Regions from separate parts of the Aquamicrobium ahrensii genome, predicted to be linked through region 3. Evidence: predicted binding sites of a transcription regulator. Region 3 holds the regulator's gene; each other region holds the start of a gene.
The links. The regulator LexA, encoded in region 3, represses DNA repair genes until DNA is damaged. The targets are predictions, from matches to a motif close to TGTTCNNNNTGTGTTCNG.

Region 1 (10,143 bases), on a different contig from region 3:
TGTTCTGTAACGTCTGCGGCATGGAATCCTTTGCGCGCGGCACGATGCCGGATGGCAAGAAGATGGTGGCGGTGAACGTCCGCTGCCTTGACGGCGTCGACCTCGATGCGCTTGAGCCGCATCAGGTGGATGGCCGCTCGCGCTGACAGGCGACAGGAATCATGGCGGGCCCCGGCGACAACACGCGAAACAAACCGAAGGCGGGCGCTGAAACCGATGGTTTCAAGCGCGCCATGACGGTGGCCATACGCGCCATCTCAAATGACAAGGAGATGGAAGTCTCCTTCGCCAAGGACAAGCCGGCCATGGCCGGCAACCGGGCGCGCCTGCCCGAGCTGCCGAAGAAACCCACTCTGGCCGATATCGCGGTGACGCGCGGCATCGGCGATTCCATGGCGCTGCGCCGTGCCTGCCATGACAATCGCGTGCATGCGCGGCTGGCCCCCGAGGGCAAGCAGGCGCGCGCCGTCTACGACGCCGTCGAGCAGGCCCGCGTCGAGGCCATTGGCGCGCGCGCCATGACGGGCGTCGCCGGCAATCTCGACGCCATGCTGGAAGACAAATACGCCAAAGCCAATCTGGCCGAGGTTCGCGACCGGGACGAAGCGCCGCTCGAGGAAGCCGTCGCGCTTCTGGTGCGCGAGCGGCTGACCGGGCGCAAGGCGCCGAAGAGCGCCGAGCGGCTGGTGGACCTGTGGCGCGGCTGGATCGAGGACAAGGCCGGCCCCAACCTTGACGGACTGGGTGACAAGCTCCAGGACCAGCAGGCCTTCGGCCGCGTGGTGCGCGACATGCTCGCCTCCATGAACATGGCCGAGGAGTTCGAGGACGACGAAGAGACCGAGGAAGCCGACGACGATCAGGAAGAGGAGCCGCAGGGCGGCGACGATTCCGAAGACGGCGGTGAGGAGGATTCCGGCTCCGAGGATGCGCAGGCCGAGGATGCGGCAGCCTCCGAGGACGACCAGTCGCAGGCCGAGGCGGACGCCGACGAGGCCATGTCGGAAGACCTGTCGGATGACGACGATGCCGACGCGGAAACGCCTGGCGAGGCGCGTCGTGGCGACAATCCCTTCGCCAATCTGGCCAGGGACATGGACTACAAGATCTATACGAGCCAGTTCGACGAGACCGTCGGCGCCGAGGATCTGTGCGAGGAGGAGGAGCTCGACCGCCTGCGCGCCTTCCTCGACAAGCAGCTCGCCAATCTTCAGGGCGTGGTCGGGCGTCTGGCCAACCGTTTGCAGCGCCGCCTGATGGCGCAGCAGAACCGCTCCTGGGACTTCGATCTTGAGGAAGGCTATCTCGACCCCGCCCGTCTCGTGCGCGTGGTCATCGACCCCATGCAGCCGCTGTCCTTCAAGCAGGAGCGCGACACCAATTTCCGGGATACGGTGGTGACGCTGGTGCTGGACAATTCCGGCTCGATGCGCGGCCGCCCAATCACCGTGGCGGCCACCTGCGCCGACATTCTTGCCCGCACGCTGGAGCGCTGCGGCGTTTCGGTGGAAATCCTCGGTTTCACCACCCGCGCCTGGAAGGGCGGGCAGGCGCGCGAGAAGTGGCTGAAGGACGGCAAGCCGGCCAATCCCGGCCGCCTCAACGATCTGCGCCATATCGTCTACAAGTCGGCCGATGCGCCGTGGCGGCGTGCGCGCCGCAATCTCGGCCTGATGATGCGTGAGGGCCTTCTGAAGGAGAACATCGATGGCGAGGCGCTGTTGTGGGCGCATCACCGGCTGATGGCGCGGACCGAGCAGCGCAAGATCCTGATGATGATCTCGGATGGCGCTCCGGTCGATGATTCCACCTTGTCGGTCAATCCCGGCAATTATCTGGAACGGCATCTGCGCGGCGTCATCGAGCTGATCGAGACGCGCTCGCCGGTCGAGCTGCTGGCCATCGGCATCGGCCATGACGTGACCCGTTACTATCGCCGCGCCGTCACCATCGTCGATGCGGAGGAGCTGGCCGGCGCCATGACCGAGCAGCTCGCCTCGCTGTTCGAGGAGGAAAGCACCCACGGCCGCGGCGGCAGGATGCGACGGGCGTCCTGATGCTCGCGCTGGCCTGGAGCATCGGACCGAAAAGTGTACGCGGTTTTCGGATCGTTCCGATGCCCGGTCAAAATTTCAGAACGTCCTTTGTGCGTCCGGATGGACGCACGGCGCTCTAACCCGTGCGCCCCTGCCCGTCCACGGGCTTGCTGCGCGGGCTGCTGTTCGCGCTCGCCGTTCTCTTTTTCGCTCCCGCATTCGCCGAACCGGCGGCGGTGCGGCCCATCAGCGTATCCTCGCGGCAGATCACGAGCTTTCATATCGGTAGCGACGAGACGCGGTTCGGCCCGCTGGAGTTCGTCGGGGGGCTGGAGATGTCTGCTGCGACGCGCGCCTTCGGCGGTGTTTCCGCGATGCGCTTCCTCTCGCCCGGCGGTGATTTCCTCGCCGTAACGGATACCGGCTATTGGCTGTTCGCCAGCATCGTGCGCGATGCCAGAGGAAAACCTGCCGGGCTCGAACAGGTGCGCATGCAGCCCATGGTCGATGCGGCCGGCAATGCATATCCCGAAAAGGGAGAGATGGATGCCGAAAGCCTTGCCGTGCGCAATGGCGAGGCCATCGTCGGATTCGAGCGTCGGCATCGAATCAGCCGTTTCCGCATCGAGCCGCAGGGCATGAAAGGGCCGACAGGAGATATCGATTTCCTCGTGCCCGCCTATGAGCTTCGCCAGAATCGCGGCTTCGAGACGGTCGCCTTCGCGCCGGTCTCAGGCCCGCTCAGGGGCGCGCTGGTGGTGGTCGCCGAAAAGAGTATCGACAGCCAAGGTAACATCTTCGCCGCCGTGACCGATGGGCCGCGGAAAGGTGTCTTCACGGTCCGCCGCCATGGCGGGTTCGACATCACCGACGGCGCTTTCCTGCCGGGTGGCGACCTGCTGCTGCTGGAGCGCAGCTACACCATCATGAGCGGCGTTCGCATGCGGCTGCGGCGCATCGCCGGCGACAGCATGGCCGAGGGTGCGCTGGTCGACGGGCCGGTGCTGTTTCAGGCGGACATGGCCTATCAGATCGACAATATGGAAGCGCTTGACGTATGGCGACGCGCCGACGGCGCCACCATGGTGTCGATGATGTCGGACGACAACCAGTCGTTCCTGCAACGCAATCTCTATCTCGAATTCGTGCTGCACGAAGACTGAATGATGGCCGGGTTCAGATCACGTTGAGTTCGCGAAAAGGCCGCCCTTCCACGATACGCTGGTAGGAAAACACCGAGCAGTCGAGCATGCGATATTCGCCGTGCACGATCAGTTCGGCCAGCGCCTTGCCCACGGCGGGAGCCTGTTGCAGGCCGTGGCCGGAAAATCCGTTGGCGAAGATGAAATTCGACACCTGCGGATGCGGGCCGATCACCGCGTTCTGGTCGAGTGTATTATAGTCGTAATGGCCGACCCAGGCGCGGGTCATCTTGATCGCTTCGAAGGCCGGAATGCGGGTGGCCAGCACCGGCCAGATCTCGTTCTCGAACAGACCCCAGTCGGGTTCGAAATCGGCCGGATCGGCGGCCTGTTCGCCCTCTTCGTTCTCGGCCCCGCCGGTGATGTAGACCGAGCCTTCCGGGCGCACATAGATGCCGGATGGGTCGACCAGCAGCGGCATGTCGGCATAGCGTTCGCGCGCCTCGAACACGAAGACGTTGCGCTTGCGCGGCTCAACCGGCAGCTCGACGCCGGCAAGCGCCGCCACCTTGCCGGCGTTGGGGCCGGCGGCGTTGACCGCCAGACCGGCCTCCAGCCTGTCGCCATTGTCGAGCGTCACCGAGGCGATCCTGTCGCCCTGCCGCTCGATGGACGTGACCGAGGCGGTGACGAGATCGACATTCATGCTGCGCAGCGCCTTGCGGAACAGATGCAGATAGGCATGCGCATCGAACCAGCCCTCGCCGCTGGCGCCATAGGCTCCAGCGACGATGCCCTCGCCCGACAGCCAGGGAAAGCGCTTCATAAGGGCTTCGGCGTCCTCCAGCACGATGTCGGCGCCTTCGGTCGCCTGCACCGCATGGTTTGCCCGGAGAACCGGCAGCCCCTCCTCCGATGCGAGGATCAGGTAGCCGCCCTCGCGAAAGCCGATGTCGGCCTCGTCGCCGAACGCCTGCTTCAACTGGCGGAACAGGTCGAGCGTGAAGCGCGACAGGCGGATGTTCTCGGCGATCGAGAATTGCTGGCGGATCGAGGCCGCCGACAGCATGGTGGCGGAGTGGGTGAATTGCGGGTCCCGCTCGATCAGGGCGACAGTGCCGGAAAAGCCTTCCTTGCGCAGATAATAGGCGAGCGAAGCGCCCATGATCGCGCCGCCGATGATGACGATGTCGTATTTCGCCATGATGTGATTCCCGATTTTACCTGCGCCGATCAATGCAGCTTTCGCCATTCCGCCGCAAGCTCTTGCAAGGGCCAGAAGAGCCGGGCAAGAAGACCAGATGACCGAAATGCAAATCCGTCCCCGCCGCTCCGTTCTGTACGTGCCCGCCGTCAACGACAGGGCGCTTGCCAAAACGGGGCGGCTGACCTGCGATGTTATCATCATCGATCTGGAGGATTCGGTGGCGCCATCCGAAAAGGTGGTGGCGCGGCGGAAGCTCGCCGCGATTTTCGCGGCCCGTCCGCAGCGGGCCGAGATGGTGGTGCGTATCAATGCGCTGTCGAGCGAATGGGGGGCGGAGGATCTCGCCGCAGCGATTGCGTGCAAACCCGACGCCATATTGCTGCCCAAGGTGGATACGGCGCGCGACGTTCTGGAAGCAGGCGATTTTCTGGACGAGGCCGACGAGGACGCCGCCATCGCCCTGTGGGCGATGATCGAGACGCCCAAGGGCCTGATGAACAGCGCCACGATTGCCGAGCTTGGCCGCGATCCCGCCTCGCGGCTCGCCTGTTTCGTTGCCGGAACGAACGATCTCGCCAAGGAGACCGGCGTGGCGCTGACGCCCGACCGGCGCTATTTCCTGCCCTGGCTGATGCAGATGGTGCTGGCGGCGCGCGCCGGCGGGCTCGACCTCATCGACGGCGTCTACAATGAATTCCGCGATACGGAGGGGTTTTCGCGTGAATGCGCGGAGGCGGCGAATATGGGATTCGACGGCAAGACGCTGATCCATCCCGCGCAGATCGAGGTGGCCAATGCGGTGTTCGCGCCGTCGCAAGGCGCCGTCGCCGAGGCGCGCGCCATAGCCGCCGCCTTCGCGCTTCCGGAAAATCGGGACAAGGGCGTGATTGCTCTCAACGGGCGCATGGTCGAGCGCCTGCATCTGGCGCAGGCCGAAAAACTGCTGGCGAAAGCAGCCGTCATCGGGGCATGATCGCTGTCCCGGACCCCGGACCCATGAGCTGAAGCAGCGTCATCACAGGACGAACCCATGCGCCTCTATCGTTTCCTCACAGCCGTCGACGACGCCACATTCTGCCACAAGGTGACGGCGGCGCTGAACAAGGGCTGGCATCTCTACGGCTCGCCGACCTACGCCTATGACGGACAGGAAAAGATCATGCGTTGCGGGCAGGCGGTGGTGAAGGATGTCGAAGGCCAGGACTATGTTGCCGGCGAGACGAAGCTCGGCGACTGGTAGGACGGCTCTCCTGCTCTATTCGGCCGAGGTCTCGATACGCTCCATGTCGTCGTCGGAAAGCCCGAAATGGTGGCCGATCTCGTGGATCAGCACATGGGTGACGATGTCGCTCAGCGTCTCCTCGTTTTCAGCCCAGTAGTCGAGAATGGCGCGGCGGTAGAGGGTGACGCGGTTCGGCCCCTCGCCGGTGGCCGGGTTCCATCGTTCGGCGATACCGCGGCCTTCGAACAGGCCGAGCAGGTCGAACGGCGTTTCCAGCGCCAGATCGTCCATGATCTCGTCGGTGGGAAATTCGGTCACCTGAATGACGATTTCGCCGGTCAGCGTGCGGAACTCATCCGGCAGATGCGCGTAGGCTTCCAGAGCCAGCATCTCCATTTCCTCCAGCGAGGGTGAGAGCTCTCCGTGCCAGGTGCGGGTCTTGTAGATGCGGGCCATGCTTCGTCCTTCTTTCCCGCGGCATATAGGCTTTTGCGCCGGGCTCGGCAAACCCTGATGCATGCGCGGAACCTCAAGAGGAATAAATTCTTCTCAAAGCTGCTTGACTCTCGCCTGCGGCTCTGGAATCCATAAGAACATAACAGGAACAAATAAGAGAGTTTGACGTCATGGCGAACCGCGCCGTGGCGCGGGACGCCGTTTTCGCCCTGCGCCGGGAAATCGCAAGGATCGAAGGCACGCTGCCGCAGCGGCTGGAGACGCCGGCGGAGGCGGGCGACGCCGCGCGTCTTGGCATCGGCGTCGCAGGCTTCGACAAGCTGCTCGGCGGCGGGCTGGCGATGGCGGCCCTGACCGAGATCCATGGTCATGAAACGCGCGATTCCGGTGCGGTTTCCGGCTTCGCGCTGGCGCTGGCCGGTTTGTTGCTTAGCCAGGCAAAAGAACCGGGACCGGTGCTGTGGGTCGGCATGTCCGAGGTGTTCCGCGAGGCCGGCTTTCCGCATGCGGCGGGCGCACAGGTCCTGTCGGGCCTTTCCCCGGAACGCCTTCTGTTCGCCGAAGCCCCGAAGCTTGCCGATGCGCTGTGGGTGGCGGAGGAGGCGATTCCGCTGCAAAGGCTGGCGGCCGTGGTGGTGGAGGTTCGCGGCAATCCCGAAAAACTCGACCTTACGGCGACGCGCCGCCTGCATCGCCGGGCGCAGGCGGCGGGACGGCCGGTGTTGCTGCTGCGTCAGGCCGCGCAGGCCGAGACGACCGCTGCGCCGGTGCGTCTGGTCGTATCGCCGGCCCCCTCCGGGTCGCGCCGCACCCTTGCCGGCCCGCTCGAAGACTCGATCGGCCGGCCAGCCTTCACCGTCTCGGTCGACAAATGTCCCGCCGCCTTGCCCGGCCTGTTCACACTGGAGTGGAATTGCGATGAGCGCCTGTTCACCGAAAGAGCAAACCCGCAAATCGGGGCAGCGAATCCTGTCGCTGTGGTTTCCCTATCTGGCTGCGGAAAGGGTTCTGCGCCGGCGGCTGGGCAGGTCGTGGCGTTCCGCAAAAAAGACGCATCCGCCGCTGGCGCTCAGCCTGCACCGGAACAACGTGACGCAGATCGGGGCCCTCGACGCACGGGCTGAGGCGCTTGGCCTGAAGCGCAACATGGGCCTTGCCGATGCGCGCGCCATGCACCCGTCCCTCGACGTGGTCGAGGCCGACCCGGCAGGTGAACGCCGCCTGCTGGGTCAGCTTGCCGACTGGTGCGACCGCTATACGCCGCTGGTGGCGCTGGACGGGGAGGACGGGCTGCTCCTTGACGTGACCGGCTGCACCTCACTGTTCGGCGGCGAAAAACCGATGCTGGACACTATGCTGGCCCAGCTTTTCGAACAGGGCTTCGAGGCGCGCGCCGGCCTTGCCTCGGCCGCCGGGGCGGCATGGGCGGCGGCGCGTTTCCATGGCAAGCGGATCGTTGCGCCGGGAGGCGAGGTGGAGCTTCTCGCGCCGTTGCCGCCGCAGGCGTTGCGCCTTGAAAAGCCGGTCTGCACGGGGCTGGACAGCGTGGGCCTGCGCAGCGTTCGCGAAATCATGGCTGCGCCCCGCGCGCCCCTTGCCCGCCGCTTCGGCCGGGAGTTTCTGATGCGCCTCGATCAGGCGCTTGGCCGCATCGACGAGGCGATGTCGCCGCGCCTGCCCGTACCGGAACTGTCGGTGGAGCGGCGACTGGCCGAGCCGGTCGTGCTCACCGAGGACATCGAACGGCTGATCCACATGCTGGCGGCGGCGCTGAAAAGCGATCTGGAACGGCGGGGCGAGGGCGCAAGGCGGCTCAGCCTTTCCCTGTTCCGGGTCGATGGCGCCGTCAGCCGCATCGCCGTTTCCACCTCCCTGGCCCTGCGCGATCCGGTCAAGGTCCGCAATCTGTTCCGTGAAAAGCTTGCCGCCATCGCCTGCGATTTCGACGCCGGCTATGGCTTCGACCTTGCCCGTCTCGCCGCCTTTTCAACCGCGCCCTTCGACATGCGTCAAACCGATCTCGCCGGCGAGACCGACGTGGCGGAGGACGATCTTGCCCTGTTCGCGGATCGCGTACGGGCAAGGCTGGGGCCCAGCGCGGTGATGCGACCGGATCGGATCGAAAGCCATATTCCGGAACGGGCGGTCGCCTTGCGGCCATTTGCGGGAAAGGTGGTGGAGGGCGGCAGGCCGCGCGCGCCTCATCCATTGCCGCCCGAGCGCCCCCAACCCGAACGCCCCGTACGCCTGTTCGACCGGCCGGAACCGGTCGAGGTGCCGGTGACTGAAATACCGGAAGGACCGCCGATGCGGTTTCGCTGGCGGCGCGCCCTGCACAAGGTGGTGCGCGCCGAGGGGCCGGAACGCATCGCGCCCGAATGGTGGCGCAGCGCGGAAGATATGCCGGAGCGTGATTATTACCGCGTCGAGGACAGCGAAGGCCGCCGTTACTGGCTCTACCGGCTCGGCCAGCATGAGGCCGGCAAGCCGCCGCCGCGCTGGTTCATGCATGGGCTCTTCGCATGAGCGCTTCCGCTGCGGCGAATGGGTCTCCCGCCTATATCGAGTTCGGCGTTCATTCGAACTTTTCGCTGCTGCGCGGGGCTTCGCGGCCGGAAGAGCTTATCGTGGCGGCCTGCGCGCTTGGGTATGCCGGCATGGGGCTGGCCGATCGCAACACCGTATCGGGCGTGGTGCGGGCCTGGAGCCAGTCGAAGGCGATCCGCTTTTCGGAAGAGGGCGAATCGCCTGTCCTGCCCTTTCACCCGGGTTGCCGGCTGGCCTTCGCCGATGGCACGCCGGACGTGCTCGCCTACCCGCAGGACCGCGAGGGCTGGGGTCATCTGTGTCGGCTGCTGACGACAGGAAATCTGCGGGAGGAAAGCGAAAAGGGCGCGCCGCTTCTTTATCTGCGCGACCTGATGGAATGGGGTGACGACATCTCGCTCGCCATCCTGCCCGACCCGCTTGGTCCCGCAACCGAAACCCTTGCCCTGCTCGCCCGGCTGAAGGACCGGTTCGGCCAGAACCTGTGGCTGGCCGTCGCGCCCGATTATCGCGGCAATGACCGCTTCCGGCTGGCGCAGGCCGGGGCCCTTGCGGGTGCCGCCGGCCTCCCGCTGATGGCGACCAACGACGTGCTCTATCACGCGGCCGGGCGTCGCCCCTTGCAGGACGTGCTCACCGCCATCCGCCTCAAGACCACCGTGGCCGAGGCGGGGTTCGAGCTCGCCGCCAATGCCGAGCGCCACCTGAAACCGCCGGCCGAGATGGCGCGGCTGTTCAAGCGCTGTCCGCAGGCGCTGGCCGAGACGCTGCGCTTCGCCGCAACGCTGTCGTTTTCCCTTTCCGAATTGCAGCACAACTATCCCGACGAGCCGACGCGCGACGGCGCGACCCCGCAGCAGGAACTGGAGCGGCTGACATGGGAGGGGGCGGCCCGTTTCTATCCCGAAGGCGTGTCCACAAAGCTGGCGGAGCGTATCGACAAGGAACTGGCGCTGATCGGCAAGATGAACTATGCGCGCTACTTCCTCACCGTGCATGACATCGTCCAGTTCGCGCGCAGCAAGGAGATATTGTGCCAGGGGCGCGGTTCGGCCGCCAATTCGGTGGTCTGCTTTCTGCTGGGCGTCACCGCCGTCGCGCCGGAGCAGATCGATTCGCTGTTCGAGCGCTTCATTTCCGAGAACCGCAACGAACCGCCCGACATCGACGTCGATTTCGAGCACCAGCGGCGCGACGAGGTCATTGCCTATATCTACGATAAATATAAGGCGAAACATACGGCGCTGGCCTGCGCCGTGATCAGCTACCGGGGCCGTTCGGCCCTGCGCGAGGTGGCCAAGGCCATGGGCCTGTCGCAGGACGTGCAGGGCGCCTTGTCCGCCTCGATCTGGGGGTGGTGGACCTCCGGCATCGGCTCCGAACAGGCGAAGGCTGGCGGCCTCGACAAGGCGGATCCGGTGACGCGCCATGTTCTGGCCCGCGCCAACGAACTGGTGGCCACGGAATGTCCGCGACATTTGTCGCAGCATGTCGGCGGCTTCGTTATCACCCGAGACCGGCTCGACGAGATCG
Region 2 (10,143 bases), on a different contig from region 3:
TGCGATGTCCGCCTGCCGGAATGCCTTGCCTTAGGCGACGTTCGCCTCGCACGCCTTTCTCCCCGGCACGACTCACGGTAGTTTACTGCACGGTCGGGTTGTATCGTGGGGACGACGCATACAGCTTTGCCTTTTCAGTGTTCGTTCGAGCGTCGGCGCAGAACCGGAAATTTCGTCCGGCCGATGCTCTCAACCCCGAAAGAGAGGGACAATGCCTCAGAAACTCGCGGCCGAATTCTTCGGCACATTCTGGCTGGTTTTTTGCGGATGCGGCTCTGCCGTTCTTGCCGCTGCGTTTCCTGAAGTTGGCATTGGCCTGCTGGGAGTCGCGCTCGCCTTCGGCCTCACCGTCGTCACCATGGCCTATGCGGTCGGCAGGTTTTCAGGCGGCCATTTCAATCCGGCGGTTTCCGTCGGCATGGTCGTCGGCGGGCGTATGCCGGCGAGCGATCTTCCAGGCTACATCATCGCGCAGGTGGTCGGCGGCATCGTCGCGGGCGCGGTGCTCTATGTGATCGCCTCCGGGCAGCCGGGCTTCTCCGCCGGCGGCTTCGCCTCCAACGGCTATGGCGAGCTGTCGCCCGGCAAATACTCCCTGTTGTCCGGCCTGCTGATCGAGGCGGTGCTCACCGCATTCTTCATCTTCATCATCCTGGCGACGACCACAGCCAAGGCGTCGGCCGGCTTCGCGCCGCTGGCCATCGGTCTGACGCTGACGCTGATCCATCTGGTGTCGATCCCCGTCACCAACACTTCGGTCAATCCGGCCCGCTCCACCGGTGTCGCCCTCTTCGCGGAAACCGGCGCTCTAGGTCAGCTCTGGCTGTTCTGGCTCGCCCCAATCGCGGGCGCTGCGATCGGCGCGGTGATCTGGAAAGCAATCTACGCGGACGAATGAAATCTTCCGCGGCATATATGAAAAGGCGGCCTGCGGCCGCCTTTTTTCCCTTGAACGTAACCAGCAATCAAACAGATCAACTTTGCCCAAACACCGGGTTTCCGGCTCTGGTGCCCCGGCTGGCCCGCATCCGGCCGGCGGGGTACAGCACCGCAGGCTGCTCAGATAAGCGCATCGTTGCGGCCTTCTGCCTCGCCGACAACGGCCGGGCCCTGCATACCCGCACCCTCCGCGACCACCGAGCGTGGGACCTAACGCAAACATCCACGACACCACTGCAACGCGCTGACCGAGCCGGGATCGCCCTTCAAAACGGCAATACCCCGCACCTGACAGGCCGGGGCACTGACTCGTTTGGTAAAGGCGACCCTGGCGGGAGGGAGGAATCAGCCGATCAGGGACGCCTCGACCGCTGCAAGCGCCTGCCCGGCCCGGGTCCCGTCGGGACCACCGGCTTGCGCCATGTCGGGTCGGCCCCCACCGCCCTGCCCGCCAAGCGCGGCCGAAGCCTTGCGCACCAGATCAACCGCAGAAAAGCGTGCCGTGAGATCGTCGGTGACAGCCACCACGACGCTCGCCTTGCCGTCTTCGGCGACGCCAACAAAGACGACAACGCCCGAGCCGACGGACTTCTTGCCTTCATCGGCCAGCGACTTCAGATCGCGCGGAGAAACACCCTCGACCACCCTGCCGAGAAATTTCGTGCCGGCAACGTCCTTCACTTCGGAAGTGGCGTCGCCACCTGCCCCGCCGCCCAGCGCCAGCTTGCGCCGCGCCTCGGCAAGTTCACGTTCCAGCTTGCGGCGCTCCTCCATCAGAGCCTCGACGCGCGCCGGCGCCTCGGCGGGCGATACTTTCAGCATCGTCGCGACCGACTTGAGCCTCCGCTCCTGCTCATCCAGATACTGGCGCGCGGCATCTCCCGTCAGCGCCTCGATGCGGCGAACGCCGGCGGCAACCGGGCTATCGGATATGATGCGCACCAAGCCGATGTCGCCAGTGGCGCTGACATGGGTGCCGCCGCACAGTTCGATCGAATAAGGCCGGTTGGCTTTTTCGCCGTGCAGGGCCGTTCCCATCGAGACGACGCGCACCTCGTCGCCATATTTCTCGCCGAACAACGCCATGGCGCCTTCGGCGCGCGCATCGTCGACCGACATCAGCCGTGTCGTGACCGGGCCGTTCTGGACCACGATCTCGTTGGCCATGCGTTCCACCTGCTCAAGCTCCTCGGGGGCGATCGCCTTGTTGTGGGAGATGTCGAAGCGCAGGCGATCCGGAGCGACCAGAGAGCCCTTCTGGGCGACATGGGCGCCAAGCACCTCGCGCAGCGCCTCATGGATGAGGTGGGTGGCCGAGTGATTGGAGCGCAGTCTGCTGCGGCGTGCGTGGTCGACCTTCAGCTCGACCGCGGCGCCAAGCTTCACCGTGCCCGTCACAACCTGGCCGAGATGCACGAATACGCCATCGCCCTTCTTCTGCGTATCCTCGACTTCGATGGAGAGGCCCTCACCGGATATGACGCCGGTGTCGCCCATCTGACCACCGGATTCCCCGTAAAATGGCGTCTGGTTGACGACGAGCGCCACTTTCTGGCCGGCGGAGGCGCTTTCCACTTCCTTGCCCTCCTGCACCAGAGCCTGAACAATGCCTTCGGCCTGCTCCGTGTCATAGCCGAGGAACTCGGTAGCGCCGGTTTTCTCGCGCACGCCGAACCAGACCGTCTCGGTCGCCGCTTCACCCGATCCGGCCCAGTTGGCGCGGGCCTCGGCCTTCTGGCGTTCCATCGCCGCGTTGAATCCATCGAGATCGACGGCGATATTGCGCTGACGTAGCGCGTCCTGCGTCAGGTCGAGCGGGAAGCCGTAAGTGTCGTAGAGCCTGAAAGCGGTTTCCCCGTCGAGCCGGCCGCCACCACCCAGATTCTCGGTCGCCTCGTTGAGAAGGGTCAAGCCGCGCGCCAGCGTCTTGCGGAAGCGGCTTTCCTCCAGCCTCAGCGTTTCGGAAATCAGGTTCTCGGCCCTTACCAGTTCGGGATAGGCCTGCCCCATCTCGCGCACCAGCGCCGGGACCAGACGCCACATCAACGGGTCCCTTGCGCCCAGAAGCTGGGCATGGCGCATGGCGCGGCGCATGATGCGGCGCAGCACATAGCCGCGTCCCTCGTTGGAGGGCAGAACGCCATCGGCGATGAGGAAGGACGAGGCGCGCAAATGGTCGGCGATGACCCGATGGCTGGCACGGTTCGCCCCGATCGCGGGAACGCCGGTCGCTTCCTCGGAAGCGCGGATCAGCGCCTTGAAGAGGTCGATGTCATAGTTGTCATGCACGCCCTGCAGCACGGCGGCGACGCGCTCCAGCCCCATCCCGGTATCGATGGACGGGCGCGGCAGTTCGATGCGCTCCTCCTTCGCCACCTGCTCGTATTGCATGAAGACGAGGTTCCAGATTTCGATGAAGCGGTCACCATCTTCGTCGGGGCTGCCGGGGGGGCCACCGGGAATATGATCGCCGTGATCATAGAAAATTTCCGAGCAAGGACCGCAGGGACCAGTATCGCCCATCGCCCAGAAATTGTCACTGGTCGCAATGCGGATGATCTTCTCGTCTGGCAGGCCGGCTATCCGCTTCCACAGGTCGGCGGCCACCTCGTCGGTGTGATAGACGGTCACCAGCAACCTGTCCTTGGCCAGCCCGAACTCGCGGGTGATCAGGTTCCAGGCAAGCTCGATGGCCCGCTCCTTGAAATAGTCGCCGAAGGAGAAATTGCCCAGCATCTCGAAGAAGGTGTGGTGACGCGCAGTGTAGCCGACATTGTCGAGGTCGTTGTGCTTGCCCCCGGCGCGAACGCATTTCTGGGAGGTGGTTGCGCGGCTGTAGGCGCGCGTTTCGAGACCGGTAAACACGTTCTTGAACTGCACCATACCGGCATTGGTGAACATCAATGTCGGGTCGTTGCGCGGCACAAGCGGGCTGGAGGCCACAACCTCGTGACCTTCCTTGCGGAAGTAGTCGAGGAAGGTCGACCTGATCTCGTTCACACCACTCATGGAAGATGCCTTTTGGACAATAATTCGAAAAAGCGCCTCAACCAACCATGTGAGCGCCCGTGCAGAAACACAGCCTTTTAGCGGCCTGCCCGCACCCTGTCCAGAATGCCGCGCGCCGCTCCGGACTGTCGGAGATGCGATAGCGAACACCGGCGTTACACAACAAGCTGCAAAACCTTTTTTACCGTTCCGGAAAACCACAACGCCGGCCTGAAAAGACCGGCGTTTTGGTTACGATACACAGCGCGTGTCGCAGCGCCCGGATATCGAGGATTAACCCTCTCCCGCTTCCGCCTCGAAACCACCGTCTTCAAGGAACTTCTCCGCTATCAGGCCCGCACTCTGGCGAAGCGCCATTTCGATCTCGCGCGCCGTATCGGGATTGTCGCGCAGGAACTGCTTGGCGTTCTCGCGCCCCTGACCGAGACGCTGCGAATTGTAGGAGAACCACGCCCCGGACTTCTCCACCACTCCGGCCTTGACGCCGAGGTCGATGAGCTCGCCGGTCTTCGACACGCCTTCGCCATACATGATGTCGAACTCGACCACCTTGAAGGGCGGGGCAAGCTTGTTCTTGACCACCTTGACGCGGGTCTGGTTGCCGACCACCTCGTCACGATCCTTGACCGAGCCGATACGGCGAATATCGAGACGCACCGAGGCGTAGAACTTGAGCGCGTTGCCGCCGGTGGTCGTCTCCGGGGAGCCGAACATGACGCCGATCTTCATGCGGATCTGGTTGATGAAGATGACCATGGTGTTGGAGCGCGAGATCGACGCCGTCAGCTTGCGCAGCGCCTGGCTCATGAGGCGGGCCTGCAGGCCGGGCAGAGAATCGCCCATTTCGCCCTCGATTTCGGCGCGCGGGGTCAGCGCAGCCACCGAATCCACCACCAGAACATCGATCGCGCCGGAGCGCACCAGCGTGTCGCAAATCTCCAGCGCCTGCTCACCGGTGTCCGGCTGCGAGATCAGGAGGTTTTCGAGATCAACGCCAAGCTTGCGGGCATAGACGGGGTCAAGCGCATGTTCGGCGTCGACGAACGCGCAAATGCCGCCCTTCTTCTGGGCCTCGGCCACTGTATGAAGAGCCAGCGTCGTCTTGCCCGAGCTTTCGGGACCGTAAACCTCGATAATACGCCCGCGCGGCAGGCCGCCCACGCCCAGCGCAATGTCGAGGCCGAGCGATCCGGTCGAGACCGTCTCTATCTCCACCACCTGCTCGTTTGCGCCCAGACGCATAATCGAGCCTTTGCCGAAAGCCCGCTCGATCTGCGACAGGGCCGCGTCCAGAGCCTTTGATTTGTCCACCGAATTGTCCTCTACAAGCCGTAATGAATTCTGAGCCATGATACAGCACCCTTTGGTCGTCAATGATAGACGGACAATCGTTGACCGCTCACATTTTTGTACCTCTTTTGTTCCAATCTGGCAAGAGTTATTAACTATTTGTTTTTATTTGAAAAACCTAATATGTTCTCATTTTGTTTAAAGACCGGATGCGCCTTTGTGGAGATGTGAATATTGCAGGCGGGAACACACGGCCCCGAATCGAAGCCCCGCCTGACCCCATGCTAGGCGGCTCAGCGCGCCAGCCTCTCTTCCTGCGCCGCTGCCCGCAATCCGGCGTCATAAGCCTTGCGGGCCCACATCGTCATTTCATCGGGATCATCGAATGCGGCCTCGGGCACGGTCCAATAGGGCATGGCCACCTTCCTGCCTTTTCCGCGATAGGTCCATTGCCGGGAGCCGGCGGCCGCGAAGTCGGGACCGCTTTCGGCATCCGCCTTGAGCATCAGTTCGTCCTGCAGAACAATGGCTATGATGACGCCTCGATGGTAGACGCCCTTGCCGCCGAACAGACGGCGTATGGTAACCGCGCCGAGGCCTTCGAAAAGGTCGTCGATACGCGCATTGTCCATGGCGGGCAGTTCAGGCGTCGGCTGCGGCGCGAGCCTCGGCCAGAGCCTTCAGATCGGCGGGCTTGAGTTCCACGGATTCGCCGCAACCACACGCGGAAGACTGGTTGGGATTGCGGAATACGAAGCCGGTGCGCAACGTTCCAACCTCGAAATCCATTTCGGTGCCGAGCAGGAAAAGCGCGGCTTCCGGCGCGACGTAGACATGTGCGCCCCGATGCTCGACATGGTCGTCTTTCGGGTTCGGCTGAGTGACCAGATCGATGGTGTACTCCATGCCGGCGCAACCGCCTTTTTTCACTCCGATGCGAATGCCATGCGCGCCCTCGCGCGAGGAGGCGATCTCCTGCACGCGTTCGGCTGCCTTCTCGGTCAGCGTCATGACGGAAAAACGTGCCATGCCAGTCTTCTCCATGCCACGCGGGTTAAAGGCCCGCCGGAATGACCTTCTTTATCTCCCCCCAAGATGGGGGAATTCGGAACTCGCCGCAAGGGCGCGACCGGCGTTCAATACCAGCCGACGGCGATCTGCGCCTCTTCCGACATGCGATCCGGAGTCCATGGCGGATCGAAGGTCATGTTGACCTCGACGCCGGAAACCCCTTCCACCGCGCCCACCGCGTTCTGAACCCAGCCGGGCATCTCGCCGGCGACCGGACAGCCGGGCGCGGTCAGCGTCATGTCGATCATGACGGTGCGGTCGTCCTCGATATCGATGCGGTAAATCAGGCCAAGCTCATAGATATCGGCCGGGATTTCCGGGTCATAGACGGTCTTGAGCGCGGAAATGATATCGTCGGTCAGCCGCGCCAGTTCGTCCTCGGAAATGTTCGAAACCGGCGCGGTTGCGATGGCCTGTTCAGGCTGTCCGTCGGCTTCGGCGTTCGTGGTGGTCTCATCCATATCCGTCATCCGAAAAATTTCCGCGCCTTTTCCAGCGCCTCCGCCAGGGCGTCGATCTCGGCTTTGGTGTTGTACATGCCGAAGGATGCCCTGCATGTGGAGGTGACGCCGAAGCGTTTCAACAGCGGCTGGGCGCAATGGGTGCCGGCGCGCACTGCAACGCCCTGACGGTCGATCACCATCGAGACGTCATGCGCATGAATGCCCTGAAGCTCAAAGGAAACGATGGCTCCCTTGTCCGCAGCTTCTCCAAAAATGCGCAGCGAATTGATGGCGCGTAGCCGTTCATGCGCATAATCGGTCAGTTCGGCCTCATGCGCGGCGATGCGCTGGCGGCCGATGCTGTCCATGTAGTCCAGAGCTGCGCCCAGCCCTATCGCCTGAACGATGGGTGGTGTGCCGGCCTCGAAGCGGTGGGGCGGAGCGTTATAGGTGACCGTGTCCTCGGTCACCTCCTCGATCATCTCGCCGCCCCCCATGAAGGGCCGCATCGCCTCCAGCCGCTCCGTCTTGCCGTACAGAACGCCGATGCCAGAGGGGCCGTAAACCTTGTGGCCCGTAAAGACGAAGAAATCGCAATCGAGGTCCTGCACGTCGACCGGCATATGAACGGCGCTCTGGCTCCCATCGACCAGAACCGGAATGCCGCGCGCATGGGCGATACGGCAGATTTCCCGGATCGGCGTCACGGTGCCAAGCGCATTGGACATATGAGTGATGGCGACCAGCTTCGTGCGATCGGTCAGGCTCTTCTCGAAATCCTCGAGATGCAGCGCGCCAAGATCGTCCACCGGCACCCAGACCAGCTTCGCGCCCTGCCGTTCGCGGATAAAATGCCAGGGCACGATGTTGGAATGGTGCTCCAGGATCGACAGCACGATCTCGTCGCCCTCGCCGATGTTCGGCATGCCGAACCCGTAAGCCACGGTGTTGATCGCGGCGGTCGAGTTCGAGGTGAAGATGATGTTGTCGGTGGACGGCGCATTGAGGAAGCGGCGCACGCTCTCACGCGCCTTTTCATAGGCGTCGGTGGCGGCGTTGGAAAGGAAATGCAGGCCGCGATGGACGTTTGCGTATTCCAGGGAATAGGCATGCTGGATCACGTCCAGCACCACCTGAGGCTTTTGCGCCGACGCGCCGTTGTCGAGATAGACCAGCGGCTTGCCATGCACCTGCCGGGCAAGGATCGGGAAGTCGCGGCGAATAGCCTCGACATCATAAGGGGTCGTCTCGATCTTCTGGTCCATTGCTCGTTCTCTACACCGCGTTCCCGAATCCCCCACCCATACGGGAGGGGGACGCCGATCAGGCCCAAATGCTCAGCCGTGCGTGGCGAACCACTGGTCGAGCCGGATTTCGAGGGCCTCGACGATCTCCTCGTCTTCCAGTTCCTCGATCACCTCAGCGACGAAGGCCTTCACCAGGAGACCGCGCGCCGTCTTCTCGGTAACGCCGCGCGACATCAGGTAGAAAAGATGGTCGCCGTGGATTTCCGTCACCGTCGCGCCATGGCCGCAGGCCACGTCGTCAGCGAAGATCTCCAGCTCCGGCTTGGCCGAAAATTCGGCGTCGTCGGACAACAGAAGCGTGTTGCAGGCCATGCGCGCATCGGTCTTCTGCGCAACCTGATGGACATTGATGCGCCCCTGGAACACGCCATGGGCCTTGCCGGTCACCACATTGCGCACGATCTCCGTGGAGCCGGTATGCGGAACCGTATGGTCAAGCACCATAGTCAAGTCGGTGTGGCTGTCGCCCGCAAGCAGGTTGACGCCGCGCAACTGGAAATCCGAGCCCTCGCCCGCGACCTTGACCAGCACTTCCTGACGCACCAGCTTGCCGCCGGCGTTCATGACGAACAGCGTCAGCTTGGCGTCCTTTCCGATCACAGCCTTGAACTGCGCCAGATATTGCGCGGTTTCGGGCTGCTCCTGCACGATCAGCCAGGTCACCTCGGCGCCATCGCCAACCTGAAGCTGGCTGACGGACGTGGCAAGCCCCGCGCCTTCGCCTGTCTGACGCTCCACGATGACAGCACGGGAACCCGCGCCGACATTGACCGCCAGACGCACATGGCTCTGGCCGCCGGCCTGCAGGTTCTGAAGTTCGACCGGCTTTTCAAGTTTGACGCCTTCGGCGATGTCGAGCGCGACTCCATCCGCCACGAAGGCGGCATTGATCGCGCCGATCGCGTCGTCGGAACCATAAGTCTCCAGCGAAGCGGCAAAAGCGCCATCGGCCAGCCGCTCGGCAAGCGGAGCGAACGAAACGCCATTGTCGAGCACCGGCTTGCCGGAAACAGCGCCATTCACCAGCGTGACCAGTCCCGAACCTTCCAGAAGCGGGTCGAGCGCCTTGACGGATGCCGTGGTGTCGAACTCCGGCACCTTGTTCAGGAGCCGGCGCAGATCGGTATAGTGCCAGGTCTCGACGCGGCGCGTGGGCAGGCCCGCCTTGATCGCCTCGATGGCGCCGTCGCGCCTGACCGTCACCGCGCTGTCGCCCGGCAGTGCGCCCAGCCGCTCGCCGAAGGCCTCGATGAGGGCCGTCTCGGCGGGCGTAAGCTGCGGGGTTGCGTGTATGTTCATTGCATTCACCTCACGTTCCGCCGCCTCAGGCGGCTTCACCGATCACGCCGGCATAGCCATTGGCTTCAAGTTCGAGCGCCAGCGACTTGTCGCCGGACTTGATGACCTGTCCCTTGTAGAGGACATGCACGGAGTCGGGCACGATATGCTCCAGCAGGCGCTGGTAGTGGGTGATGACGAGGAAGGCGCGGTCGGGCGCACGCTGCGAATTCACACCCTCGGCCACGACCTTCAACGCATCGATGTCGAGGCCGGAATCGGTTTCGTCCAGCACGCACAGCTTCGGCTGCAGGAGCTTCATCTGCAGAATTTCGGCGCGCTTCTTCTCGCCGCCCGAGAAGCCGACATTGAGCGGGCGCTTGAGCATGGACATGTCCATGTTGAGCGTGCCGGCGACTTCCTTCACGCGGGCGATGAATTCGGAAATCTTCAGCGGCTCCTCACCGCGCGCCTTGCGCTGCTCGTTCATGGCCACCTTGAGGAATTCCATGGTGGCGACGCCCGGTATCTCCATCGGATATTGGAAGGCGAGGAAAATTCCGGTCGCGGCGCGCTCGGCAGGGTCCATCTCGAGGATGGACTCGCCATTGTAGAGGATGTCGCCTTCGGTCACTTCATAATCGTCGCGCCCGGCGAGGATATAGGACAGCGTGGACTTGCCGGAGCCGTTAGGGCCCATGATGGCGGCGACTTCGCCGGCCTTCACCGTAAGGTTCAGCCCGCGGATGATCTCGGCGCCGTCCTCGGCGATACGGGCGTGGAGGTTTCTGATCTCAAGCATTTGT
Region 3 (10,143 bases):
ATGCGCGTTGGTGTCGATGACGATTGTGCCGGGTTCATAGCCGGTGAAATTCACCTGCTGCGGCTCGAACTCCGGCTTAACATTGAACTTTTTCTTTGCCTGACGTTCTTGCAGGACGGAGTCCAGCGCACGCGTTTCAGGCAGATAGGCAATGCTGCTGCCGGCCGAAGCGCTGGAGCCGAACAGGCCTGCAAGCAAACCGCCGCTCCTGCGCTGCTGCTGGACTTCGCGAGATTCGCTGCGCAGCTCGCCGTTATTGCCGCTGCGCGTAATCGCCATCGCGTCTGCGGATAACGGCTGCTGGACTTCCTCGACAGCCCTCGGCTCGACTGCGACCTGCTTCACCGGAGCTGCACGCACGGGCGCCGGCGTTCTCTCAGCGCGCGCCGTCCTGCTCTGTCCGCGCTTTTCCTGAAACGCCTTGCGGTCGGCGTCCGCCTTGGCCTTGGCGGCTTCACGCATGGCCAGTTTCCTGGCTTCGAGCGCCCTGGCGCGGGCCTCGGCCTGCTCCACCTTTACCTGCTTCTCCAGCTCCCTGATGCGGGCCTGATCTTCGTCGGTCGGCTTCTTCTTGCGCTTGAGGGTCCTCAACTCCGCGCTGGCGCTCTTGGCGGCCACTTCCACGACGTCGGTCGCCTCGGGCGCCTTGGGGGCTGCACCGGCTGCAATCGGGGCGGCATAGGCTGGCACACCCGCGAACATCGTCGCGCACAGGCCCATCAATATGAAGCTGCGAAGCTGCATGGTGAAAATCCGATCAGAAATGCTGTTGCCTGAGGCTTGCCCCCGGTCCTCCGTCGGGCACCCATCGGCAAACCTATAATCGATAGGCCATGCCTATCTCAAGCGCGAGCTTGCGTCCTGAACGGCAAATCAGCGTGATAAAATGCATTTGCGGAAACTGTGTTCAAACGACAACAGTTTCCGCAACGCAAGCTCCAGAAAGCCGGCTCAGTTGTTGGGAACCTGCGGCTGTGTCGGCTCGGGTGCTTCCGCGGGAGCCGGAACCGCATCGCTTTCGGGCGAAACCGTAGCGCCGCCTTCAGGCGCGGCTGGCACGGCCGGGGTCACCTGGCCGGGAAGCTGATCAAGAACGCCCTGCCCGACCGGTGCATTCTGCTGTTGGGTCGCAGCCGGAACACGATCGAGAATGTCGGTTGGTTTGGAACCGTAGCGGGCGAGGACCGACAATCCCAGCGAAGTGATGAAAAAGGCCGCGGCCAGAATCGCCGTGGTGCGCGTCAGGGCGTTCGCCGCGCCACGCGCGGTCATGAAGCCGGAGCCGCCGCCAATGCCTAGGCCTCCACCTTCCGAGCGCTGAACCAGCACAACGCCGACGAGCGCGAGCACGATCATGAGGTGGATGACGATAAGTACGGTTTCCATGGGTCTACCTTGGCAATGCCTGGCGGCCGCTTGCGCGACGGCTCTTTGGAGGCGGCTCATACAATGCTTTGATGGCATTTCCAAGTCCGCGCCCGGATATAAGCCATCGCCCGGTCATGTAGGGGCGCGTCGCGCTGCGCGCCACCCCATTCGTCAAAGGTGCTCGTAGGCTTCGGCGATGCCGAGGAAATCGGCGGCCTTCAGGCTTGCGCCGCCCACCAGCGCGCCATCGACATTATCCACGCCAAGCAATTCCACCGCATTCGACGGCTTGACCGATCCGCCATACAGAATGCGCATATTCCTTGCCCCCGCACCGAGCTTGGTCTCAAGCCGCGTCCGGATGTGCGCATGGGCGCTCGCCACATCGTCCGCGGTTGGCGTCAGGCCGGTGCCGATCGCCCAGACCGGCTCATAGGCGATAATGGTATTGGCGGAGGTAGCGCTTGCCGGCACCGAGCCTTCGATCTGACGCGACAGCACATCGAGCGTCTGGCCAGCCTGCCGCTGCTCATTGGTTTCGCCGATGCAGACGATCGCGACGAGGCCAGCACGCCAGGCAGCTTCGGCCTTGGCGCGAACGGTCGCGTCATCCTCACCATGATCGGTGCGCCGCTCCGAATGGCCGACAATGACGTGGGTTGCGCCGGCGTCCCTGAGCATTTCCGCCGAAATGTCGCCCGTATGGGCCCCGCTTTCCTTCGCATGGCAGTCCTCGCCGCCGGCGCGAACCGGAGTACGCGACAGAATCTCCGCTGCGCGGGACAGCAGTGTCGCCGGCACGCAAACGAGAGCCTCGGTTTGCGCATCGAGACCCCGCATGAACCCGTCGCCGATCATCCTGAGCTCATCGAGGGAAGCGCCGATGCCGTTCATCTTCCAGTTGCCCGCGACGAGCGGTCGAATTCCTGGCGTCATGGTGTATCTATCTCCGACAGGTTCCATATGCGCGCCTTCAGTAACAAAATCGGACCACAAAGCAATCGACAGTGACGCCCAAGGAGGCTATTGCCCTTGGGCCTTGTCTGAAACCGGAAGTGAACATGCTCGACAGCCTAAGAAAAGCCGCAGGAACCTGGGTCGCCAAAACTTTGCTCCTTCTTCTGGTGCTGAGCTTTGCCGTTTGGGGCATCTCCGGCCAGGTCTCGGGCGTGCTCGGCGGACATGAATCCGTGGTCAGGGTTGGCGGCACCTCCGTATCCGTGAATGAATACCGTCTGGCCTATGACCGGCAGATCAACGCGCTTTCCCAGCAATTCGGCCAGCGACTGACGCAGGAGCAGGTTAACGCGCTGGGTCTGGACCGTCAGGTTCTGGCGCAGCTCGTGTCCGGCGCATTGCTGGACGAGCAGGCCCGCAAGATAGGCCTCGGCATCTCGCAGGACCGTCTCGCCGCCCTCACCCATGAAGATCCGGCCTTCCACGGCCCCGGCGGCCAATTCGATCGCCAGATGTTCGACTATGTGCTGCGACAGGTCGGAATGCGGCCGGAGGACTATCTCCACAATCGCGCGCAGGTGGCGCGACGCCAGCAGATCATCGAGGCGGCAACCGACGGCCTCAAAGTGCCGGACACGTTCCTGAAAGCTTTCGCGCTCTATCAGGGCGAAGATCGTACGGTCGACTATCTTGCGCTCCCGAAGTCACTGGTCGAACCGATCACAGCTCCGTCCGATGCCGACCTTTCCGCCTACTTCGAAGAAAACAAGCAGCGTTACGCAGCGCCCGAGTATCGCAAATTCTCCTATATCCGGCTGGAACCTGAAGACATCATGGATGTCGCCTCCATCAGCGACGAGCAGGTCGCAGAGGACTACGAGAAAAACAAGGCGCTCTTCACCACGCCTGAGACACGCAAGATCGAGCAGATCGTTTTCAAGTCGGAGCAGGATGCGCAGACGGCGCGCGATTCGATCAATGCTGGCGCAACCTTTGACAAGGTCTATGCCGCTCAGGGAAAGACCGAAGAGGATGTCCAGCTGGGAACGCTCGCAAAGGACAAGATCGCCGATCAGCCCGTCGCAGATGTAGCTTTTGCGCTTGGCCTCAACGAAGTGAGCCAGGTGGTCAAGGGCGCTTTCGGACCGGTTCTGCTGAGGGTTACAGAGATCAATGCTGAGCTGGCGAAGCCGCTTGCCGAGGTTTCCGACCAGATTCGCAAGGATCTGGCGCTCAGCGAAGCCACCCGCGTTCTGCTCGACGTGCACGACGCCTATGAAGACGCCCGCGCCGGTGGCGACAGCATGGAGGAGGCTGCGGCCAAGCAGCGCCTGAAGGTCGTGGCCGTCGAATCCATCGATCGGTCAGGGCGGGCGCCCGATGAGAGCGTCATCCGCGATCTGCCGGAATCTGCAAATCTCATCCGCGCGGCATTCGAGGCGGAGACCGGAATCGAGAATGAAAGCATCACCACGGCAAATGGCGGCTACCTGTTCTATGAGGTGAACTCCGTTACCCCCGCGCGCGACCGGACGCTCGACGAGGTGCGCGAGCGCGTTGTCGCCGACTGGACTGCTCTGGAGACGGAAAAGAAGCTTCTGGCAAAGGCCGGGGAATTGCAGAAGCGCGTCCAGGAAGGGGCTGAACTGGATGCCCTCGCCTCCGAGCTTTCACTGGAAAAACAGACCAAACGCGGGTTGAAGCGTTCCGCCGACGATGCAGATTTCGGCCGCGAAGGCGCCGCGGAGATCTTCGAAGTCAGTGAAGGCGGATCGGGCATCGTGCCCTCGCCTGCCGGCGACGCGCAGATCCTGTTCAAGGTCGCTCAGGTGGTCGAGCCCGCCGGCGCTGACGCCAGCACGGTGCCGGAGGATGTCCGCACCTCGTTCGCGGCCGGCCTCTCGGGCGACCTTCTCGACCAACTCGTTGCCCGGTTGCAGACCGAGTACAAGGTCGAAATCGATCAGGTAGCCATATCGCAGGCGCTCGTTCGATGAGCGCGCTGAAGCCCTTCATTGCAAGCGTCGCGGCTGGCAAGCCGCTCAGCTTCGAGGAAGCGCGCGAGGCGTTCGAGATCATCATGTCCGGCGACGCGACCCCCGGCCAGATCGGCGGCTTTCTGATGGCGCTGCGCGTGCGCGGGGAGACGGTCGGCGAGATTTCCGGCGCGGTGGCCACAATGCGCGACAAGATGCTGCGCGTTTCGGCGCCGGCCAACGCTATCGACATTGTCGGAACCGGCGGCGACGGCCTGCACAGCTTCAACATCTCCACCGCGTCCGCTTTCGTCACAGCCGCCAGCGGCGTGCCGGTGGCCAAGCACGGCAACCGGGGCCTGTCGTCCCTGACCGGCACCGCCGATGTGCTGACAAAACTCGGCGTCAACATCGAACTGGCTCCTGATGCGATCAGCCGTTGCGTCGAACAGGCCGGAATCGGCTTCATGTTCGCGCCGGCCCACCATCCGGCCATGAAGCATGTCGGCCCTGTCCGAGTGGAGCTGGGAACCCGGACCATCTTCAATCTGGTCGGCCCCCTTACCAATCCGGCCAGTGTCGGCCGCCAGCTCGTCGGCGTGTTCGCACCGGAATGGGTCGTACCCGTGGCCGAGGCGCTCAAGGCTCTTGGTTCCACCCATGTGTGGGTGGTGCATGGCGACGGCTATGACGAGATCACCACCACCGGCGAAACGCAGGTTGCCGAACTTGCTGGTGGTGAGGTGCGCAGTTTCACGCTAACTCCGGAGGCCTTGGGGTTGGGCCGCCACTCCAAGCAGGACTTGCGCGGCGGAGATTCCGAAACCAATGCGGCAGCGCTTCGCAATGTGCTTTCCGGCGCTTCCGGCGCCTACCGAGACACCGTGCTGATGAATGCCGGGGCCGGTCTCGTGGTCGCCGGGCAGGTGACCGAATTGGCGGAAGGCGTCGCGAAAGCCAGCGAGGCGATCGACAGCGGCCGCGCCATGCAGGTGCTTGACAGACTGATCGAGGTTTCCAACGCTTAGCCATGTCCGATATTCTGCGTAAGATCGAAAGCTACAAGCGCGACGAAATCGCCGCCGCCAAAGCGCGCGTTTCACTGGATGATCTCAGGGCCCGTGCGAGCGATCGGGACAAGCCGCGCGGTTTTCTCGCCGCGCTCGAAAGCCGCAACAGGGACGGCCAGTTCGCGCTCATCGCCGAGATCAAGAAGGCCAGCCCCTCCAAAGGATTGATCCGTGCGGATTTCGATCCGCCCGCCCTCGCCCGCGCCTACGAAACCGGCGGGGCGGCCTGTCTTTCGGTGCTCACCGACGCCCCCTCGTTTCAGGGCGCGCCGGAGTTTCTGACCGACGCCCGCGAGGCGGTGTCCCTGCCTGCATTGCGCAAGGATTTTCTGTTCGACACCTATCAGGTGCATGAGGCGCGCGCCTGGGGCGCGGACGCCATTCTCATCATCATGGCGAGCGTGGACGACGAAACGGCTCGCGCGCTTGAAGACACCGCGTTTTCGCTCGGCATGGATGTGTTGATCGAAGTTCACGACGAGGAGGAAATGGAGCGCGCGCTGCGTCTCTCATCCCGTCTTCTGGGCATCAACAACCGCAATCTGCGCACCTTCGAAACCAGCCTCGAAACCAGCGAGCGGCTGGCTCCCATGGTTCCGGCGGATCGGCTGCTGGTGGGCGAAAGCGGCATCTTCACCAATGAGGATTGCAAGAGGCTGGCCGCCAGCGGAATTGGCGCCTTCCTCGTCGGCGAAAGCCTGATGCGGCAGGAAGACGTCACCGCTGCAACGCGCATTTTGCTGGGGCTGGACGCTCCGGGAGCTTGAGGCGATGACCAATACACCACCCGCCAAAAGCGGCCTCACCCATATCGGAACGATGGGGGAGGCGCATATGGTGGATGTTGGCGACAAGGCCGAAACAATTCGCGAGGCGGTCGCCGAGGGCGTCGTGCGCATGCAGGCCGAAACGCTGGCAATGATTGTCGAAGGCAATGCGAAGAAGGGCGACGTTCTTGGCACGGCCCGAATCGCCGGCATCATGGCGGCAAAGAAAGCGCATGAACTCATTCCGCTTTGCCACCCGCTGCTGTTGACGAAGGTCACGGTGGAGATCGAACCGGACCACGCCCTGCCCGGCCTCAGGGTGCGGGCGATGGCGCGGGTGACCGGCAAGACCGGGGTGGAAATGGAGGCTCTGACAGCCGCTTCCGTCGCCTGCCTCACCATCTACGACATGGCCAAAGCCGTGGATCGTGGCATGGTTATCTCGGACGTCAGGTTGCTTTCAAAGACCGGGGGCAAGTCCGGCGACTATGAGGCGGAAAGCTGACATGGCTCTGGTTCCGATGGAGACGGCGCTGGAGCGCCTTCTGCAGGGTGTCGAGCCTCTGACTGCCGAACGGGTTCCCCTCGATCAGGCTTACGACCGGGTGCTGGCTGAACCGGTAACGGCGCTTCGCACGCAGCCGCCGTTCCACGCCTCCGCCATGGACGGCTACGCCGCCCACGGGGTCGATGCAGGCGCAATTGGAAACCGGCTCGCAGTGATTGGCGAAATTGCCGCCGGCAGCACCTTTTCCGGGACCGTGGGCAAGGGAGAATGCGTACGCATCTTCACCGGCGCGCCCCTTCCCGCCGGCGTCGACACTGTCGTCATTCAAGAGAATGTGAAGGTTGCGGCGCCGGGCATCATAGAACTGCTCGAGACCACGGTAGCGGGCCGCAATGTCCGGCGCGCCGGTATCGACTTCATGGAAGGCGACCTGCTGATCGAGAAAGGCCGCCTGCTCGGTCCTGCAGCATTGTCGCTGGCTGCGTCCGCCAACCATCCCAGCCTTTCGGTGGTGAAGCGCCCGCTGGTCGCCATCATCGCCACCGGAGACGAGTTGCGCCCGCCCGGCAGCGCAACCGGGCCTGGCCAGATCATCTCCTCGAACGCCTATGGCATCGCAGCCTGCGCCCGCGCCGCCGGCGCGGAAGTGCTTGATCTCGGTATCGCCCCCGACCGGAGGGACGCCACGGCAGCGCTGGTCAGGGAAGCGGTGGCGGCGGGGGCAGATGTTATCGTTACGTCCGGCGGCGCTTCCGTTGGCGATCACGACCTCGTTCACGAGGTTTTGACCGGGGAAGGCATGACGCTCGATTTCTGGAAGATCGCCATGCGCCCCGGCAAGCCGCTGATGTTCGGCAGGATGGGCGAGATCAGATGTCTTGGTCTGCCCGGCAATCCGGTGGCCAGCCTCGTTTGCTCCCAGCTTTTCCTCAAACCGCTGCTTGCCCGTCTTGGAGGAAAGCCGTTCCGGCAGGACATGCGCGCCGCTATCCTTGGGGCCGACATGAGCGCCAACGATCACCGGCAGGATTATGTGCGCGCGAGGCTTGAGGAGCGCGATGGAAAGCTTGTGGCCACGCCGTTCGAAATGCAGGATTCCTCCATGCTGCGCGTGATGGCGGCAGCCGGCGGCCTGATCGTCCGGGCTCCATTCGCAGATCCGCTCGCAGCCGGCGAGCCGTGCCCGGTTCTGCTCATCGACTAACGAATTCTCAATTCATTCATTAAACTTTAAACGGTTGCGGAACACAACTGGAACATATAGTGTTTGTTCCGGGTTTGTTTTCCAATTCTGGATTCACCGCTGCCGGGGGAACCGATGCTGACGCGCAAGCAACATGAATTGCTGCTCTTCATTCATGAACGAATGAAAGAGAGCGGTATTCCGCCTTCATTCGACGAGATGAAGGAGGCGCTGGATCTCGCTTCCAAATCCGGCATTCACCGGCTCATCACCGCCTTGGAGGAACGCGGCTTCATTCGCCGCCTGCCCAATCGCGCCCGGGCGCTCGAAGTGTTGCGTTTGCCCGATTCCATTGCGCCCGGCCTCAACAGCGCGCGAAAATTTTCCCCAAGCGTCATTCAGGGCAGTCTCGGGCAGCCGGCTAAAGAAACCCGCAAACTCCAGATCGCCAGCAATGACGACGATTCGGGTTCGGCCGTTTCCATTCCGGTTATGGGACGGATCGCCGCCGGCGTGCCGATCGATGCGATCCAGCATAAGACGCACTCCATTTCCGTGCCTCCGGAAATGCTCTCCAGCGGCGAACACTATGCGCTGGAGGTCAAAGGCGATTCGATGATCGAGGCGGGTATCTTTGAGGGCGATACGGTCATCATCCGCAATGGTGACACGGCGACGCCGGGTGACATCGTGGTCGCGCTGGTGGATGACGAGGAAGCCACCCTGAAACGTTTCCGCCGCAAGGGTGCTTCCATTGCCCTTGAAGCGGCCAATCCAGCCTATGAGACGCGTATCTTCGGACCCGACCGGGTGAAGGTGCAAGGCAGGCTTGTCGGATTGATCCGTCGCTACTGATAGAAAGTGGAAGCCCTTCGACGAAAGCCGGTCTTCAGAAGGTGCATGTATCTTTTAAAGAAAAATATCGAGAAAACCAAACGATATAAGGCTAACCTTCTAAATCAGGTTAGGTATTACACGTTGGCGGCTTGATCCTGGAGCGGGCGGCCATCGCGTGCATTCTGGACGGGCTTGTTCTTTATTCCGATTCGCGCGTCAGGCCACCTTCCGGAGAATTTGCAGGCTTGGGGGTGGCCACTTTCCGCTGGTAGGGTGGCATGCCGCGCGCCTCCCGGGAAAATCGGCGCTGGGTATGCCATGGGCGATAGTCTCCCTCGATGGAGAAGTGTATTTCGGGCTTTGGTCTCGTGGATGCTGCGCCGTTCGATGAAAAGCCTGCCGGCAGGAATACCGCCGCACTGCCCTTTTGCGCCAGTTGGCGGCGGGTGATGACGGCGAGACCGGCATTGCGGCAGGGATTTCTTGCCGTTGGGTCTTCGATCACGATAAGGCTCGCCGTATCGCAGAAGGCGCGGGCAGTATCGGTATCGGACGCCTGCACGATCTGCGCGCCTGAAGGGTGGTGTGTCACGCAAACCCTGTCCGCGCATCGAAATCCTGCGCCTGCGGTGGATTCCTCGCCACCGTCCTTCATTTTCAGCGCGAGATCGTTCCGATCCTTTTGTTTGCGTCGCTCCGGCGCCTGCACGCCTTGCGCATCGAGAGCCCGCCGCCAATTATCCATGGTGAAGGCGTTGGGGCGCGGACGGTTAACGGCGATCTCGCCATTCTCCATGGTGACGGCGAGCAACCGCGCGTCTTCCGAAATCAGAATGTCCGGTGTGCGTTCTTCAATCAGCATCATCAGACTCGCCACCGCAAACGGCGCCGAAACCCATCGCAGCCATGTCGTCGCCATGGTCGCGATCACGAGCGCTATGCTTGCTAAAAGGACGGAAGCTGCCGAAATCAGGCCGACCGCATCAATGGGCGACAGGTCGGCGATCCGTTCTGACAGATGGATCATTACAGTCAGACCCTGCCCCATCACATACAGAAACGGGCCATCCAGCCCGAAAGGCATGGCTATGGACGCGAAAACCGCAAACGGCATGACGATGATCGAAACGACGGGCATGACTGCGAGGTTCGCCAGCAGGCTGAGTGGCGCCACACGCTGGAAGTGCCAGGCTGCGTAAAGTGTTGTCGCGATGCCAGCGACGATCGAAGTGGCGGCGAGCCCGATCATCATGACGGCAAATCGATGCAGAAGTGCACTGGCGAGCGAGCGCTTTGCGGGAACTCCCGCCGAAACGCGTCGGGCGCGATAATCGGACCACGCCGCATAGGCCCCAACAAGTGCGGCGGTCGCCGCAAACGACATCTGGAAACTTGGGCCCACAACCTCATGCGGCGTTACGAGAATGACGATGATGGCGGAAATGGCGAGGTTGCGCATAGTGAGCGCGCTTCGATC

Region 1: a site for LexA is predicted at 6,197-6,214, ahead of ABID44_RS11880 (ImuA family protein). Genes of this name have one in related genera too.
Region 2: a site for LexA is predicted at 5,357-5,374, ahead of recA (recombinase RecA). Genes of this name have one in related genera too.

The regions. Positions count from the first base shown of each region.
Region 1 covers NZ_JBEPMN010000008.1:85,898-96,040, reverse strand. The annotation lists gene ABID44_RS11915 (GFA family protein) at 1-146, shown strand, start outside; gene cobT (cobaltochelatase subunit CobT) at 162-2,057, shown strand; gene ABID44_RS11905 (esterase-like activity of phytase family protein) at 2,180-3,199, shown strand; gene ABID44_RS11900 (NAD(P)/FAD-dependent oxidoreductase) at 3,213-4,382, opposite strand; gene ABID44_RS11895 (HpcH/HpaI aldolase/citrate lyase family protein) at 4,480-5,358, shown strand; gene ABID44_RS11890 (DUF1737 domain-containing protein) at 5,416-5,625, shown strand; gene ABID44_RS11885 (metallopeptidase family protein) at 5,641-6,063, opposite strand; gene ABID44_RS11880 (ImuA family protein) at 6,234-7,187, shown strand; gene ABID44_RS11875 (Y-family DNA polymerase) at 7,153-8,589, shown strand; gene ABID44_RS11870 (error-prone DNA polymerase) at 8,586-10,143, shown strand, end outside.
Region 2 covers NZ_JBEPMN010000004.1:148,136-158,278, forward strand. The annotation lists gene aqpZ (aquaporin Z) at 212-898, shown strand; gene alaS (alanine--tRNA ligase) at 1,285-3,948, opposite strand; gene recA (recombinase RecA) at 4,222-5,298, opposite strand; gene ABID44_RS07775 (TfoX/Sxy family protein) at 5,532-5,870, opposite strand; gene sufA (Fe-S cluster assembly scaffold SufA) at 5,881-6,267, opposite strand; gene ABID44_RS07785 (SUF system Fe-S cluster assembly protein) at 6,375-6,779, opposite strand; gene ABID44_RS07790 (cysteine desulfurase) at 6,776-8,017, opposite strand; gene sufD (Fe-S cluster assembly protein SufD) at 8,090-9,358, opposite strand; gene sufC (Fe-S cluster assembly ATPase SufC) at 9,384-10,139, opposite strand.
Region 3 covers NZ_JBEPMN010000001.1:173,141-183,283, reverse strand. The annotation lists gene ABID44_RS00945 (L,D-transpeptidase) at 1-744, opposite strand, end outside; gene secG (preprotein translocase subunit SecG) at 952-1,386, opposite strand; gene tpiA (triose-phosphate isomerase) at 1,540-2,304, opposite strand; gene ABID44_RS00930 (SurA N-terminal domain-containing protein) at 2,430-4,322, shown strand; gene trpD (anthranilate phosphoribosyltransferase) at 4,319-5,329, shown strand; gene trpC (indole-3-glycerol phosphate synthase TrpC) at 5,332-6,138, shown strand; gene moaC (cyclic pyranopterin monophosphate synthase MoaC) at 6,143-6,643, shown strand; gene ABID44_RS00910 (molybdopterin molybdotransferase MoeA) at 6,645-7,850, shown strand; gene lexA (transcriptional repressor LexA) at 7,965-8,684, shown strand; gene ABID44_RS00900 (ComEC/Rec2 family competence protein) at 8,866-10,143, opposite strand, start outside.